Regions from separate parts of the Variovorax trehalosi genome, predicted to be linked through region 1. Evidence: predicted binding sites of a transcription regulator. Region 1 holds the regulator's gene; each other region holds the start of a gene.
The links. Region 1 encodes LexA, which represses DNA repair genes until DNA is damaged. Its sites were predicted from a motif close to ACTGTATNNNNATACAGT; they were not measured.
Positions count from the first base shown of each region.

Region 1 (3,466 bases):
CTCTCGTAGCTGTCCTGCTCCACATAGCCGATGTGCGGCGTGCAGATGCAGTTCTCGAGGCGCAGCAGCGCGTGGCCCTGCAGCGGCGGTTCGCTCTCGAACACGTCGATGGCCGCGAGGCCCGGGCGTCCGCGATTGAGCGCGGCGAGCAGCGCGTCGGCCTCGACCAGTTCGGCGCGGGAGGTGTTCACGAAGAGCGCCGTCGGCTTCATGCGCGACAGGTCTTCGAGCGTGACGAGGCCGTTGGTCTCCTCGTTGAGCCGCAGGTGCACCGACAGCACATCGGCCGCGGCAAAGAACTCGTGGCGGTTCTGCGCGACCTGGAAGCCATCGGAGCGCGCCTTGGCGCAGCTTGCCTCGCGGCCCCAGATCACCACCTGCATGCCGAAGGCCTGTCCGTAACGCGCGACCAGCTGGCCGATGCGGCCATAGCCCCAGATGCAGAGCGTCTTGCCCTTGAGCACCGAGCCGAGTCCGAAATTGGGCGGCATCGAGGCCGACTTGAGGCCCGATTGCTGCCACGCTCCGTGCTTGAGGTTGCTGATGTACTGCGGAAGCCGGCGCATGGCCGCCATGATGAGCGCCCAAGTGAGTTCGGCAGGCGCTTGAGGAGAGCCAGTGCCCTCGGCCACCGCCACACCGCGCTCGGTACAGGCATTGACATCGATATGGCCACCGACCCGCCCGGTCTGCGAAATGAGCTTGAGCTTGGGCAGTTTTTCGATCAGCTGCCGCGAGATCTGGGAGCGCTCGCGGATCAGCACGATCACGTCGGCGTCCTTGAGGCGAACCGACAGTTGCCCGATGCCCTTGACCGTGTTGGTGTAGACCTTGGCCGCGTACGCGTCCAGCTTGGCGGCGCAGCGCAGCTTGCGCACGGCGTCCTGGTAATCGTCGAGGATCACAATGTTCATGGCGTGCCATTGTGCCTCGCAGCATTGGGATGTCGCGCCGGTGAACGTTTGGATACCCACCCCGGAAGCGCTTCTGGAGCGGTTCGCCGGGGAAATGCCTCAGTGCAGGTGGGCGGAGCGGGGAGCCGAGCCCAGGGTCTCCGCCGCCTCGAGCGCTGCCAGCCGGTCGAGCTCTGCGCAGACATCGGCCATGCGGCCCGAGATCACCATGCGGCTGCGGTCCTTGCTTTTCCCGTCGATCACGCGAACCACGCGGAGCGGGCGTGCTGGGGCGGCGGCAGTTGCCGTCGGTGCAGGCGAGCCTGCGGTGCGTGTGGTGCAGGCGGGGCGCACCGCCACGTAGCGCAGTCCGGCGGTGGTGTCGCCGCTGTCCCGATGACGGGTGCGGCGGGCAGGCATCAGGCGGCTTGCAAGCGATTGCAGCGGCATCCAGAAATCAGCGATGGCGAGGAGGGCGATTCCCATGTGAACTCCAAAAAAGTCTGAGGTTGAACACAGGCAGGATTTCTTGAATCGGCCGCGACAGGGTGATGGCGACTTCGCGCCATACGCCCGCCACCTGTTGCGGCCGGATGGGGTGCTGCTGCAAGCAGGCCGCGAGGCCTACATCAGCATGGTGTTGCGGATGAGGCCGACCGCGAGGCCTTCGATTTCGAAAGGCTCGCCGGGCTGGACGATGATGGTCGGGTAGTCGGGGTTCTCGGCGTGCAGCTCGATCACCTGCTTGTTGCGCTTCAGGCGCTTGACGGTGACTTCGTCACCCAGGCGCGCGACCACGATCTGGCCGTTGCGCGCTTCCTTGGTGGCCTGCACGGCGAGCAGGTCGCCGTCCATGATGCCGGCGTCGCGCATCGACATACCGCGCACCTTGAGCAGGTAGTCGGGTTGGCGCTGGAAGAGCGTGTTCTCGACGTAGTAGGTCTGGTCGACATGCTCTTGCGCCAGGATGGGCGAGCCTGCCGCGACACGACCGATGAGCGGCAGCGCCAGCTGCGCCATGCCGGGCAGCGAAAGCGAGAACTGGCCGCCTTCGCGATGGCGTGTTTCGTTGAGTGAGCGCAGTGCATCGCCCTTGAGCCGGATGCCGCGCGAGGTGCCGCTGACGAGTTCGATGACGCCCTTGCGCGCCAACGCCTGCAGGTGCTCTTCGGCGGCGTTGGCCGACTTGAACCCCAGCTCGTTGGCGATTTCGGCGCGCGTGGGTGGGGCACCAGTGCGCGCGATGGCGCTCTGGATCAAGTCGAGGATCTGCTGCTGGCGGGCGGTAAGCTTCACGGCGAACTGCATATGTGGTTCCTTGCGGCACTGGCTAGATATCCAGTACCTGTATTTTTAACCAGTTTTTGAAAGTTGACAAGTCATGGCCCATTCCCCGTTGCCTGAAGTGCGTCGCGTGGTGGTTCTGGGCACCGGCGGAACCATCGCCGGAAAGGCCTCCAGCAGCGGCGACAACATCGGCTACACCGCCGGGCAAGTGGACGTGGCGGACCTGCTGGGCGGCATCGAGGCGCCCGAGGGCATCGCGTTGCTGGCGGAGCAGGTGGCGCAGGTCGACAGCAAGGACATGGCGTTCGACATCTGGCAGAAACTCGCACAGCGTTGCGTGCATTGGCTGGCGCAGCCCGATGTGGCGGGCGTGGTGATCACCCACGGCACCGACACGCTCGAGGAGACGGCTTTCTTCCTTCACTCGGTGCTGGCGCCGGCGAAACCCGTGGTGCTGACCTGCGCGATGCGCCCGGCCACGGCGCTTTCGCCGGATGGCCCGCAGAACGTGCGGGATGCCATCGCGGTTGCGACCACGGTGGGCGCGCAGGGCGTGATGGCGGTGTGTGCCGGCATGGTCCACAGCGGGGTGGATGTGCAGAAGGTGCATACCTATCGGCTCGATGCCTTCGCGTCCGGCGATGCAGGGCCGATCGGCTATGTGGAAGAAGGCGCGGTGCGGCGCGTGAGGGAGTGGCCGGCTGCACCGTCAAACCAGTCGTCGAAGGCGCTGAACACGTCAGGGCCTTGGCCGAGGGTCGAGATCGTCATGAGCCATGCCGGCGCGAGCGGTGCGATCGTCGATGCGCTCGTCCGGGAGGGTGCGGAGGAACCTGTCCGCGGACTGGTCCTGGCCACCACCGGCAATGGCACCGTGCACTATGCGCTGGAAGCGGCCGCGCTCAAGGCGCAGGACGCCGGCATTGCGGTGCTGCGCGCGACGCGCTGCAGCAGCGGCCGCATCCTGCCGAGGGCCGACGACCGGCTGCGTGACGCAGGCGCGCTCACGCCCGTGAAGGCGCGCATTGCGCTGATGCTGGAACTGCTGGGGAAATAGCCGCCCTGCGAAAGGGCGGCTGGGATCAGCTGCTCAGTGCCGCCAGGGCACGTTGCGTGATTTCGTCGACCGTGCCGACGCCCTTGATGGCGCGGTACTTCGGCGCGGCGGCCGGATCGGCCTTGGCCCAGGCCGAGTAGTAGTCGACCAGCGGACGCGTCTGCTGGCTGTACACGTCGAGCCGCTTGCCGACGGTTTCTTCCTTGTCGTCTTCGCGCTGGATCAGGTC
Region 1 covers NZ_JBPJZG010000001.1:1,211,822-1,215,287, forward strand. Annotated here, with positions in the region: gene ACSFA7_RS05685 (D-2-hydroxyacid dehydrogenase family protein) at 1-914, opposite strand, end outside; gene ACSFA7_RS05690 (hypothetical protein) at 1,014-1,379, opposite strand; gene lexA (transcriptional repressor LexA) at 1,518-2,201, opposite strand; gene ACSFA7_RS05700 (asparaginase) at 2,275-3,237, shown strand; gene adk (adenylate kinase) at 3,263-3,466, opposite strand, start outside.

Region 2 (3,466 bases), 1.1 Mb from region 1:
CCTGGGGCTGGCGCATTCCCTTCGTGCTGGGCGCGGTGGCCGCGGTGGTGGCCCTCATGCTGCGCCGCTCGCTCACCGAAACCGCCAGCACCGAGACCCGCGCCGCCAAGGGCGCCGGCACCATGGGCGAACTGTTCAAGCACCACAAGCGCGCCTTCTTCATGGTGCTGGGCTACACGGCCGGCGGCTCGCTGATCTTCTACACCTTCACCACCTACATGCAGAAGTACCTGGTGAACTCGGCCGGCATGTCGATCAAGACGGCCAGCAACGTGATGACGGCATGCCTCTTCATTTACATGTGCATGCAGCCGCTGTTCGGCGCGCTGTCCGACCGCATCGGCCGGCGCAGCAACATGCTGCTGTTCGGCGTGCTCGGCGCGTTGATCACGGTGCCGGTGCTGACCAGCCTGCAGAGCGTGACCAGTCCGCTGCTGGCCGGCGTGCTGATCGTCGTGGCACTGGCCGTGGTGAGCTTCTACACCTCGATCAGCGGCATCGTGAAGGCCGAGATGTTCCCGCCCGAAGTGCGCGCGCTGGGCGTGGGCCTCTCGTACGCCGTGGGCAACGCCATCTTCGGCGGCAGCGCGGAATACGTGGCGCTGGGCCTGAAGTCGATCGGCCACGAGTCGTACTTTTATTGGTACGTGACGGCAATGATGGTGGTGGTTTTCGCGGTCAGCCTGATGCTGCCGCGCCGGGCGACCTACCTGCATCACGACAAGTAGGAACCGAAACGGCCGGGTGCTCGAGCAGCGCCGAGCGAAGGTCGCCGCCGCGCACGGATTCGCTAGAACAGATTGCCCTGCCCCACCGCTCCCGGCGGCCGGAACGCGGTGAGGTCCATCGGGATGCGCTCGCGGTTGAAGCCCAGGCGATTCGTCGCCTTCTGGAAGCGCTGGTGGATCAGGTCGGCCCACAGGTCCGAGCCCTTCATGCGCGTGGCGAAGTCGGCGTCGTAGTCCTTGCCGCCGCGCATCTCGTGGATGCGCGCCATGATGCGGTCCGCGCGCTGCGGGTAGTGCAGCGCGAGCCACTCCTTGAAGAGCGGTGCCACCTCCCATGGCAGCCGCACCACTGTGTAGAACGCGCTGCGCGCGCCGGCCTCCCAGGCGGCTTCGAGCACATGCTCCATGTCTTCGGTGACGAAGGGAATCTGCGGCGCCACGCTCACGCCCACCGGCACGCCCGCCTCGGCCAAGGTGCGGATGGTGCGCAGCCGCCGGTGCGGCGCGGCAGCGCGCGGCTCGAGCTTGCGGGCGAGTTCGCCGTCGAGCGTGGTCACGGTCACGTACACCGCCGCGAGGTGCTCGGCCGCCATCGGCGCGATGAGGTCGAGGTCGCGCTCGACGGCGCTCGACTTGGTGACCAGCGCGAACGGATGCCGCACTTCCTTGAGCAACTCGATGACCGAGCGCGTAAGCCGCAGCTCGCGCTCGATCGGCTGGTAGCAGTCGGTGGCGGTGCCGATCGCGATCTGGCTCGGCCGGTAGCTCTTGCGTCCGAGTTCGGCGCGCAGCACCTCGACGATGTTGCGCTTGGCGATGAGCTTGGTCTCGAAGTCGAGGCCGGGCGAGAGGTTCAGGTAGCTGTGCGTGGGCCGCGCGAAGCAGTAGATGCAGCCGTGCTCGCAGCCGCGGTACGGGTTGAGCGAGCGGTCGAAGTAGATGTCGGGCGATTCGTTTCCGGTGAGCACCGACTTCACGTCCTCGAAGCGCACCTCGGTCGCGAGGGGCATGAGCTCGTCGGCCTCGGCCACGCCTTCTTCGAGCGTGCCCCAGCCGTCGTCGAAGGCGTTGCGCTCGTCTTTGGAAAAACGGTGCGCCAGCCGCGTGGCCGCACCTCGCCCTTTGATGATGTGGATGGGAACGGGGGATGCGGGTGGCATGGCAAATCCTCAACAGGGAATTTACTGTTTATTCATACAGTATTCCACCATTCACATGGGCGTGGCGATTTTTCTATTTCTCTCTTGACAGAAACTCAAGAAATCCTAGACTCGGCCCCATGGAACTCACAGAAATTCAACGCAAGTTCGTCGTCCACTGGGGCGAAATGGGCTCCATGTGGGGCGTCAACCGCACCGTCTCGCAGATCCACGCCCTGCTCTTCGCCCACGGCAAGCCGATGCACGCCGAAGAGCTCTGCGACACGCTGGGTGTGGCGCGCTCCAACATCAGCAACAGCCTGAAGGAACTGCAAGCCTGGAACCTCGTGCGCGTCACCCACATCCTGGGCGACCGGCGCGACTATTTCGAGACCAGCGTCGACGTGTGGGAGCTGTTCCGCACCGTGGTGCGCGAGCGCAAGGAGCGCGAGTTCGACCCCACCGTCCGCGTGCTGCGGGAGCTCGTGTCCAGCCCCGATTTCCAGAAGGAGCCGGCCGACGCGCAAGACCGCATCCGCTCCACCATGGAACTCATGGACAAGCTCGCCACCTGGGCCGACGAGATGCTGCGGCTCTCGCCCGGCACGCTCGACAAGGTGCTGACGCTCGGGGCCAGCGTGCAGAAGTTTGTGCGCGGCGATGCGGCGCCTGCAGGCAAAGGTGACGATCCCGACGCGCACCACGCCAGCCTGCCGATGATCTGAGCCCTCTTTTTTTGCCCATTCATTTCTGTTTTGACAGAAATATCGGGAACCAAGAACGCCATGACCCGCATCACCGCCACGACCTATCCGCTCACCGTCTACTACGACGCCACCTGCCCGCTCTGCGTGGCTGAGATGAGCGCGATGCGCGCACGCGATGCCGCCGGCCGGCTGAACCTCGTCGACTGCTCGCCCCTCGGCTTCGCTGCCGGCCCGGCGCCACGCGAGACGCTGATGACGGCGATGCACGCGGTTGACGCCGCAAGTCTTGTGCTGTCCGGCGTCGCGGCGATTCGCGCCTGCCGCGCTGCGGTCGGTTTGCCCGCCGGTGGCGCACTGCTCGACCTGCCCGTCGTCGGCGCACTCGCCGACCGCGCCTATGCCGTGCTCGCGCGCAACCGCTACCGGCTGCCGCGCTGGCTCGTAGCGCGCCTCGCAGGCCGCGGCGCCATCGCGCCGGCCACCTGCGCCGACGACCGCTGCCACCTCTGAACCGATCACGCTGTCACGCCCTCAGGGAAACACAAGAACCAACGTCCGAAGGAGCCTTGATGCCCAACGTCTTCCAGCCCGACTTCCGCATGCCCTCCACCACGCCTCATGCGCCTGTGCACACTGCCAGCGCCCCCATCACGGCCGAGGACACGCAGGACTACTTCACCGAAGTGGCGGTCGACTACAGCGCCTGGAGCCCTAGTTACAACATGCACTTCGGCTTCTGGCGCGCGGGGCTCAATCCGCTTCGTCGCGAAGGCATGCTGGTGGAGATGAACCGCGCCGTCGGCCGCGCGTTGCGGCTCGACGAGATGCAACCCACCGCGGGCCAACGCCGCTGTGTCATCGACATGGGCTGCGGCGCCGGCGCCACCGCGCG
Region 2 covers NZ_JBPJZG010000001.1:126,258-129,723, reverse strand. Annotated here, with positions in the region: gene ACSFA7_RS00630 (MFS family transporter) at 1-728, shown strand, start outside; gene ACSFA7_RS00625 (PA0069 family radical SAM protein) at 791-1,888, opposite strand; gene ACSFA7_RS00620 (GbsR/MarR family transcriptional regulator) at 2,008-2,592, shown strand; gene ACSFA7_RS00615 (thiol-disulfide oxidoreductase DCC family protein) at 2,653-3,084, shown strand; gene ACSFA7_RS00610 (SAM-dependent methyltransferase) at 3,144-3,466, shown strand, end outside.
Region 2: the regulator LexA is predicted to act here: its motif matches at 1,912-1,929, upstream of ACSFA7_RS00625 (PA0069 family radical SAM protein).

Region 3 (3,466 bases), 820 kb from region 1:
AATTCGCCGGGCTGCAGCAGGAAGTCGGCCCGCGACGGCTTGCCCACCGTTTCGTTGCCGGCGGCGAAGGTTTCGTAGAGCAGCACGCCGCCCGGGGCCACGGCGGCCACGATGTCGGGCATGCGGGCGCGCCACAGGTAGTTGGTGACGACCACTGCGCCGAAGGTCTGGCCGGCGAAAGGCCAGGGGCCGGATTCGATGTCGGCGGTGACGGTGCGGCCGAAGGCACCGGCTGCCTCGGTCGCTTCCGGCGCCCGGTCGACGCCGGTGGCGGCGTGCCCACGCCCGGCAAACCACTGCATGTGCCGGCCCGCGCCGCAGGCCACATCGAGCACGGTGGCTTCGGCGGCCAGCAGGTGCGACCAGCGAACGATCCATTCCGAAGGTGCGCCCGCACCGTGCAATGGCGCTACATCTTTCATAGCAAGTCGGACTGCCTCAGAAACACGACCACACCTGATCGACCAGCGTCACCAGAAACTCCGGATGGGTATAGAGCATGAACACGCCCGCCAGCGCCGCCAGCACGGCCGCGAGCCAGCCGGCGTGTGCAAGGTGGTGGCGCATTTGCGGAGTCATGACCCGATTGTCTGCTCGCAATAATCAACCCGGCACGGCAGCCGGCCGGGCCGCCCGGGGGATCGCGTGTTCCTTGACCGGCAGGTTGATCAGCGCCGCGAACACGCCCAGCGCGATCGCGATGTACCAGACGATGTCGTAGCTGCCGGTGGTGTCGTACAGGTAGCCGCCCAGCCACACGCCCAGGAACGAGCCGACTTGGTGGCTCAGGAACACGAAGCCGCTGAGCATCGACAGATGCGCGACGCCGAAGATGCCCGCCACGATCGCATTGGTCGCGGGCACGGTCGAGAGCCAGAGGAAGCCCATCGCCGCCGAGAAGACGTACACGCTGACAGGCGAGATCGGCACGATCAGGAAGAGGGCGATCGAGATCGCCCGCGCGAAGTAGATCGCCGCGAGGATCTTCCGCTTGGCCAGCGTCTGCCCCAGCAGGCCGACGGTGTACGTGCCGAACACATTGAAGAGCCCGATCAGCGCCAGCGCGTAGCCGGCCACGTCGGCCGACAGGCTCCGGTCGCGCAGGTAGGTCGGCATGTGGATGCCGATGAAGGCCAACTGGAAGCCGCAGACGAAATAGCCCGCCATCAGGAGGCCGAAGCTCGGGTAGCGGAAGGCTTCGCCCACCGCCTGCAGCACCGATTGGTCGCGGTGCCCGGCCAGTGCCTCGCGCTGCGGTTCGCGCAGGCCGAAGGCCAGCGGCACGATCACCAGCACCAGCACGGCCAGCACCGCCAAGGCGGTCTGCCAGCCCAGGTGGCCGATCAGGCGCCCCTCGATCGGCGCCATCAGGAACTGGCCGAACGAGCCGGCGGCAGCCGCCACACCCATCGCCCAGGAGCGCCGCTCGGCCGGAATCTGCCGCCCGATCACGCCGTAGATCACCGCGTAGGTGGTGCCCGCCTGCGCCGCGCCGATCAGCACGCCCGCGCTCAGTGTGAACAGCAGCGGCGTTGGCGAATGCGCCATGCCCAGCAGCCCCAGCCCGTAGAACACCGCGCCGCCGATCAGCACCCGGAACGCCCCGAAGCGGTCGGCCAGCATGCCCGCGAACACCCCGAAGATGCCCCACGAGAGGTTCTGGATCGCCAGCGCGAAGGAAAAGGTCTGCCGGCTCCAGTCCTGCGCCTGCGTGATCGGCTGCAGCCAGAGGCCGAAGCCGTGGCGGATGCCCATCGAGAGCGTGACGATCATGGCGCCGCAGAACAGCACCTGCTTGATCGAGAGAGTGGGCGTGGGGGCTTGCATGCCTTCGAATGTAGCCACTGCGTGGTGTGGCCGGCGGGCGGGCGGCCAAAGCCATTGATGATTTATCCGGGCCATCTCAATGCGCACTGGGCATCAAAGCGCCTGCTGTATGGGTATCCAGTTGTTTGGCGGCGACTGACTACAATTCGCCCCCATGGCGACTCCTCCCAAGACAACCTCAGACCCCGCTTCCGGCTACTCGGAAGGCTCCATCCGCGTGCTCAAGGGCCTCGAGCCCGTCAAGCAGCGCCCGGGCATGTACACCCGGACCGACAACCCCCTGCACATCATCCAGGAAGTGCTGGACAACGCCGCCGACGAGGCGCTGGCCGGCTACGGCAAGAAGATCAAGGTCACGCTGCATGCCGACAACTCGGTGAGCATCGAAGACGACGGCCGCGGCATTCCGTTCGGCCTGCATCCCGAAGAAAAAGCCCCCGTGGTCGAACTGGTGTTCACCCGCCTGCACGCCGGCGGCAAGTTCGACAAGGGCTCCGGCGGCGCCTACAGCTTCTCGGGCGGCCTTCACGGCGTGGGCGTGTCGGTGACCAATGCACTCTCGAAGCGGCTCGAAGTCACCTCCCACCGCGAAGGCTCGATCGCCAGGTTGGCCTTCAGCGCCGGCGACGTGATCGAGGCGCTCGAAATCCGCAAGCTCGAAGCCGGCGAGCGCAAGCAGGGCACCACCGTGCGCGCCTGGCCCGACGCCAAGTATTTCGAAACCGCCGCGCTCCCGATGAGCGAACTCACGCACCTCCTGCGCAGCAAGGCCGTGCTGATGCCCGGCGTGAGCGTCACGCTGACGGTCGAGAAGACCAAGGAAACGCAGCAGTGGCTCTACAAGGGCGGCCTGAGCGACTACCTGATGCAGACGCTCAACGGCGACCCGGTGATCCCGTTGTTCGAAGGCAGCGGCCACGCCGACAAGAACGCCGACAACTTTGCCGAAGGCGAGGGCGCCGACTGGTGCGTGGCCTTCACCGAAGACGGCCAGCCGGTGCGCGAGAGCTACGTCAACCTGATTCCCACCAGCGCCGGCGGCACGCACGAGAGCGGCCTGCGCGACGGCCTCTTCACCGCGGTGAAGGGCTTCATCGAACTGCACTCGCTGCTGCCCAAGGGCGTGAAGCTCTTGCCCGAGGACGTGTTCGCGCGTGCCTCGTATGTGCTCAGCGCCAAGGTGCTCGATCCCCAGTTCCAGGGCCAGATCAAGGAGCGCCTGAATTCGCGCGATGCCGTGCGCCTGGTGTCGAGCTTCGTGCGCCCCGCGCTCGAACTCTGGCTCAACCAGCACGTCGACTACGGTAAGAAGCTCGCCGAACTCGCCATCAAGGCCGCGCAGACCCGCCAGCGTGCCGGCCAGAAGGTCGAGAAGCGCAAGGGCTCCGGCGTGGCCGTGCTGCCCGGCAAGCTGACCGACTGCGAGAGCAAGGACATCAGCCACAACGAGGTCTTCCTGGTCGAGGGCGACTCCGCCGGCGGCAGCGCCAAGATGGGTCGCGACAAGGAAAGCCAGGCCATCCTGCCGCTGCGCGGCAAGGTGCTCAACACCTGGGAAGTCGAGCGCGACCGGCTCTTCGCCAACACCGAAATCCACGACATCTCGGTGGCCGTGGGTGTCGACCCGCACGGCCCCAAC
Region 3 covers NZ_JBPJZG010000001.1:392,400-395,865, forward strand. Annotated here, with positions in the region: gene ACSFA7_RS01905 (class I SAM-dependent methyltransferase) at 1-422, opposite strand, end outside; gene ACSFA7_RS01910 (hypothetical protein) at 439-579, opposite strand; gene ACSFA7_RS01915 (MFS transporter) at 604-1,827, opposite strand; gene ACSFA7_RS01920 (DNA topoisomerase IV subunit B) at 1,982-3,466, shown strand, end outside.
Region 3: the regulator LexA is predicted to act here: its motif matches at 1,932-1,949, upstream of ACSFA7_RS01920 (DNA topoisomerase IV subunit B).

Region 4 (3,466 bases), 490 kb from region 1:
GGAGCGCGGCGTCCGCGCAGAGTGCCGCGCCGAGCCGCAGCAACTGCGCGCGCGTCACTGCAGGAAGGTGGGGTTCGTTCGTGGAGGGCGTTGTCACGAACGAAATTCTGCGCCCGCGAGGCCGTCGGGCGGAAGACCTCAGCGCAGGTAGCGCCCGTCGGCCTTGAGCATCGACAGTTCGGAGAAGGTCAGCCCGCGGTGCTCGCCGGGCCGGTACGACACCGCGATTCCGCCGATGTCGAGCGTCTTGAACGATTCCAGGCCCTTCTGCAGCGACTCGGGCGTCGGGTTCGCGCCCGCGCGCTTAAGGCCTTCGACCATGACCTTGGCGGTGACGTAGCCCTCCAGGCTGGCGTAGCTGAACTCGTTCACGCCGATCTTCTTCATCGCCGCCTGGTACTCGCCGATGACGGGCATCGCGCTGTTCCACGGGTAGGGCACGACCTGCGAGATGACCACGCCGGCCGCGTCCTTCTTGATGTCCTGAAAGAGCTTCTGCCCGTTCAGGAAGGAGAACGAATAGAAGGCCGTCTCGCCGCCCGCCGCGCGGTAGGCGGTGATGAACTTGGCGGCCACGTCGTTGGTGGCCGACAGCACCACCGCCTTGGGCTTGAGCTTGGCCAGCTCGGCGGCGCGCTCTGCCGCGTCGGAGCCGTCGTTCTTGATGGCGACGCTGCCGACCATCTTCTCGCCGCGCTCTGCAATGAATTTCTGCGTGCTCTCCATCGCCGAGCGCGCGCCGGGGTTGTCGTTGTGGGCGAAGGCGATGCGCGAGAGGCCGATGGTGAACAGGTGGTTCACGATGCGGCTGTACTCCTCGTCGAAGCTGATGCGCACCGGAAAGCCGTACTCGGTGAACTTCACCACCGGGCCCGCGCCCGTGTAGGGGCCGACGACAGGAATCTTCAGCTCGTTGGCCGCCTTGATCGCGCCGACCGACGACGAGGTGCCGATGGGCATCAGCACGCCGATGGCGCCGTCCTTCGCGAAGGTCTTGACGTTCTCGGCGCCCTTGGCGGGGTCGTAGGCGTCGTCGAGCTGGCGCAGCTCGACCGGCCGGCCGTTGATGCCGCCGCTCGCGTTCAGCGCGGTGAACATGGCACGGATGCCGACCAGCGGCTCGGTCGACAGCGACGCGAGCGGGCCGGTCTGCACGTAGGTCTGGCCGATCAGGATCGGCTTGCCGGTCTGCGCCTGGGCGGCGGGCGAGAGGCCGAGGACGAAGGCGGCGAGGGCCGAGGCCAGGAATTGAATCTTTTTGTGTGTCATGGTCACAAACTGTTAACAATTCATCTTAAGGGGCGGCGCCTCCTGAGTAAATCGATCTCCGGTTGCGGCTCAGGAAATACTGTATAAAAATACAGCTAAATATCCGATCATGGGCCTCCCTTTCCTCGACTCCTTTTCCGCCGCCGCGGGCCGTGGCGTCTGGCATGCCGACGAACTCGGCCTGGCCGACGCGCAGGTCGTCGCGACCGGCCACGCCGCGCTCGACGCCGAGTTGCCCGGCGGCGGCTGGCCGGTCGGCGCGATGACGGAGCTGTTGCAAAGCGCGCCTGAAGCGCATGTCTGGCGGCTGCTGTTGCCCGCGCTGGCGCAGGCGGTGGAGGCGCGCGGCGGGCCGGTCGTGCTGATTGGCGCGCCTTACGAGCCCTGCGGGCCGTCGCTCGCGGCGCAGGGGCTGCCGGTGGAGGCGTTGATGTGGGTCAAGAGCGATGCGCCGGCCGCGCGGCTCTGGGCCTGCGAGCAGGCGCTGCGCTGCGCGGACGTGGCCGCCGTGCTGGCCTGGCTGCCCCAGGCGCGGGTGGGCGAGCTACGGCGGTTGCAACTGGCGGCCGCCCAGCATGACGTGATGCTCTTCGTGTGCAGGCCCGAGTCGGCTGCGCAGGGGGCTTCGCCGGCACGGCTGCGTCTTCAGGTGGAGAGTTGCGAGGCTGATGCATCGCAGATCGAACTGCACATCCTCAAGCGCCGCGGCCCGCCGTTGGCTGCGCCAGTGATGCTGCCGGCGCGCAACGAGCGCATGACCGCATTGCTCGCCGCCGCCCGGCTGCGCCGCAAGCTGCGTCTTCAGCAACAGGGCACGGTGCCGATCGGCGACACGGCAACGTCAGCGACCGTGGTCCGCATCGATGCGTGGAAAGGAGGCCCCAATGCACTGGATCGCATTGCGGTGGTCGCTTGAAGCCAACGCGCCCGACGCTCCGCAGCTGCCCACGCCCGAAGCCCTCGGCTGGTGGGCGCTGGAATACACGCCGCACGTCGCCTGGCAAGACGAGGCGCTCATGCTCGAAGTCTCGGCCTGCGAGCGCCTGTGGGGCGGGCGGCTTCAGCTGATGCGCCAGTTGGTCGCCGCCAACCCCGCGCCCGACGTGCGCATGCTCGGCGCGCAGGGCGCCACGAGCCTGATCGCGCTCGCGCGGCTACGTCTGTTCGAGATCAACGAGCCACGGCCCAAGGATGTGCCGGCCGGCCTGCCGCTGGAAACGCTGACCGCCGCGCATCCGCACCTCGACCTGCTCGCGCGCCTGGGCTGCCGCACCTGGGGCGATGTGGCCGCGTTGCCGCGCGGCGGCCTCACGCGGCGCTTCGGCACCGAACTGCGCGCAGCGCTCGACACGGCCTGGGGCCTGCTTCCCGAAAGCCACGACTGGCTCACGCTGCCCGACGTCTTCGAGCAGAAGCTGGAGCTGCCCGCCCTCGCCGAGACCGCGCCCGAACTCATGTGGTCGGCCAACCGCCTGCTCTCGGCCCTGCAGATCTGGCTGCGCGCCCGCCAGCGCGGCGCGCGTGCGCTCGAGCTGCAGTGGACGCTCGACCTCAAGCGCTTCAACGGCGTGAACCTGCCGCCGCACCAGCAGGTCACCGTGCGTACGGCAGAGCCCACGCAGGACCTCGCGCACCTGCGTCGCCTGCTGTCGGAAAAGCTCGCCCTCACCACGCTCGCGGCGCCCGCAAGCTGGCTCCGGCTGCGCACGCTCGAAACCGATCCGTGGGCCGGCGCCAGCACCAGCTTTTTGCCCGAGGACAACCGCAAGGGCGACAAGCTGCACGAGATGGTCGAGCGCCTGAGCGTGCGGCTCGGTGCGCACCAGGTGGTGGTGCCGTGCGCCGAGGCCGATCATCGGCCCGAGCGCAAGCAGGCATGGCGGCCCGCGCTGCAGAAAGAGAAGGCCGTGCCCGACAAGGCCCGCAAGCAAGCGAAAGCCGCGGCTTCGCAGTCGCAGCAGCCCGATGCGATCTACCCGCCGTGGCTGCTGCCCGAACCCCTGCTGCTCGAGATGGACGGCGAGCGCCCGTGCTACCGCGGCCCGCTGAGCAAGCTGATCGGGCCGCAGCGCGTCGAGGCCGGCTGGTGGGGCGGCAAGGAAGACGGCGGCCAGCCGGCGATGCGCGACTACTACGTGGCCGAGAGCCCCGAGGCCGGCCTGGTCTGGATCTTTCGCGAGCGGCCTTCCGCGCGCTT
Region 4 covers NZ_JBPJZG010000001.1:724,999-728,464, forward strand. Annotated here, with positions in the region: gene ACSFA7_RS03430 (aldo/keto reductase) at 1-58, opposite strand, end outside; gene ACSFA7_RS03435 (ABC transporter substrate-binding protein) at 139-1,269, opposite strand; gene imuA (translesion DNA synthesis-associated protein ImuA) at 1,379-2,185, shown strand; gene ACSFA7_RS03445 (Y-family DNA polymerase) at 2,154-3,466, shown strand, end outside.
Region 4: the regulator LexA is predicted to act here: its motif matches at 1,348-1,365, upstream of imuA (translesion DNA synthesis-associated protein ImuA).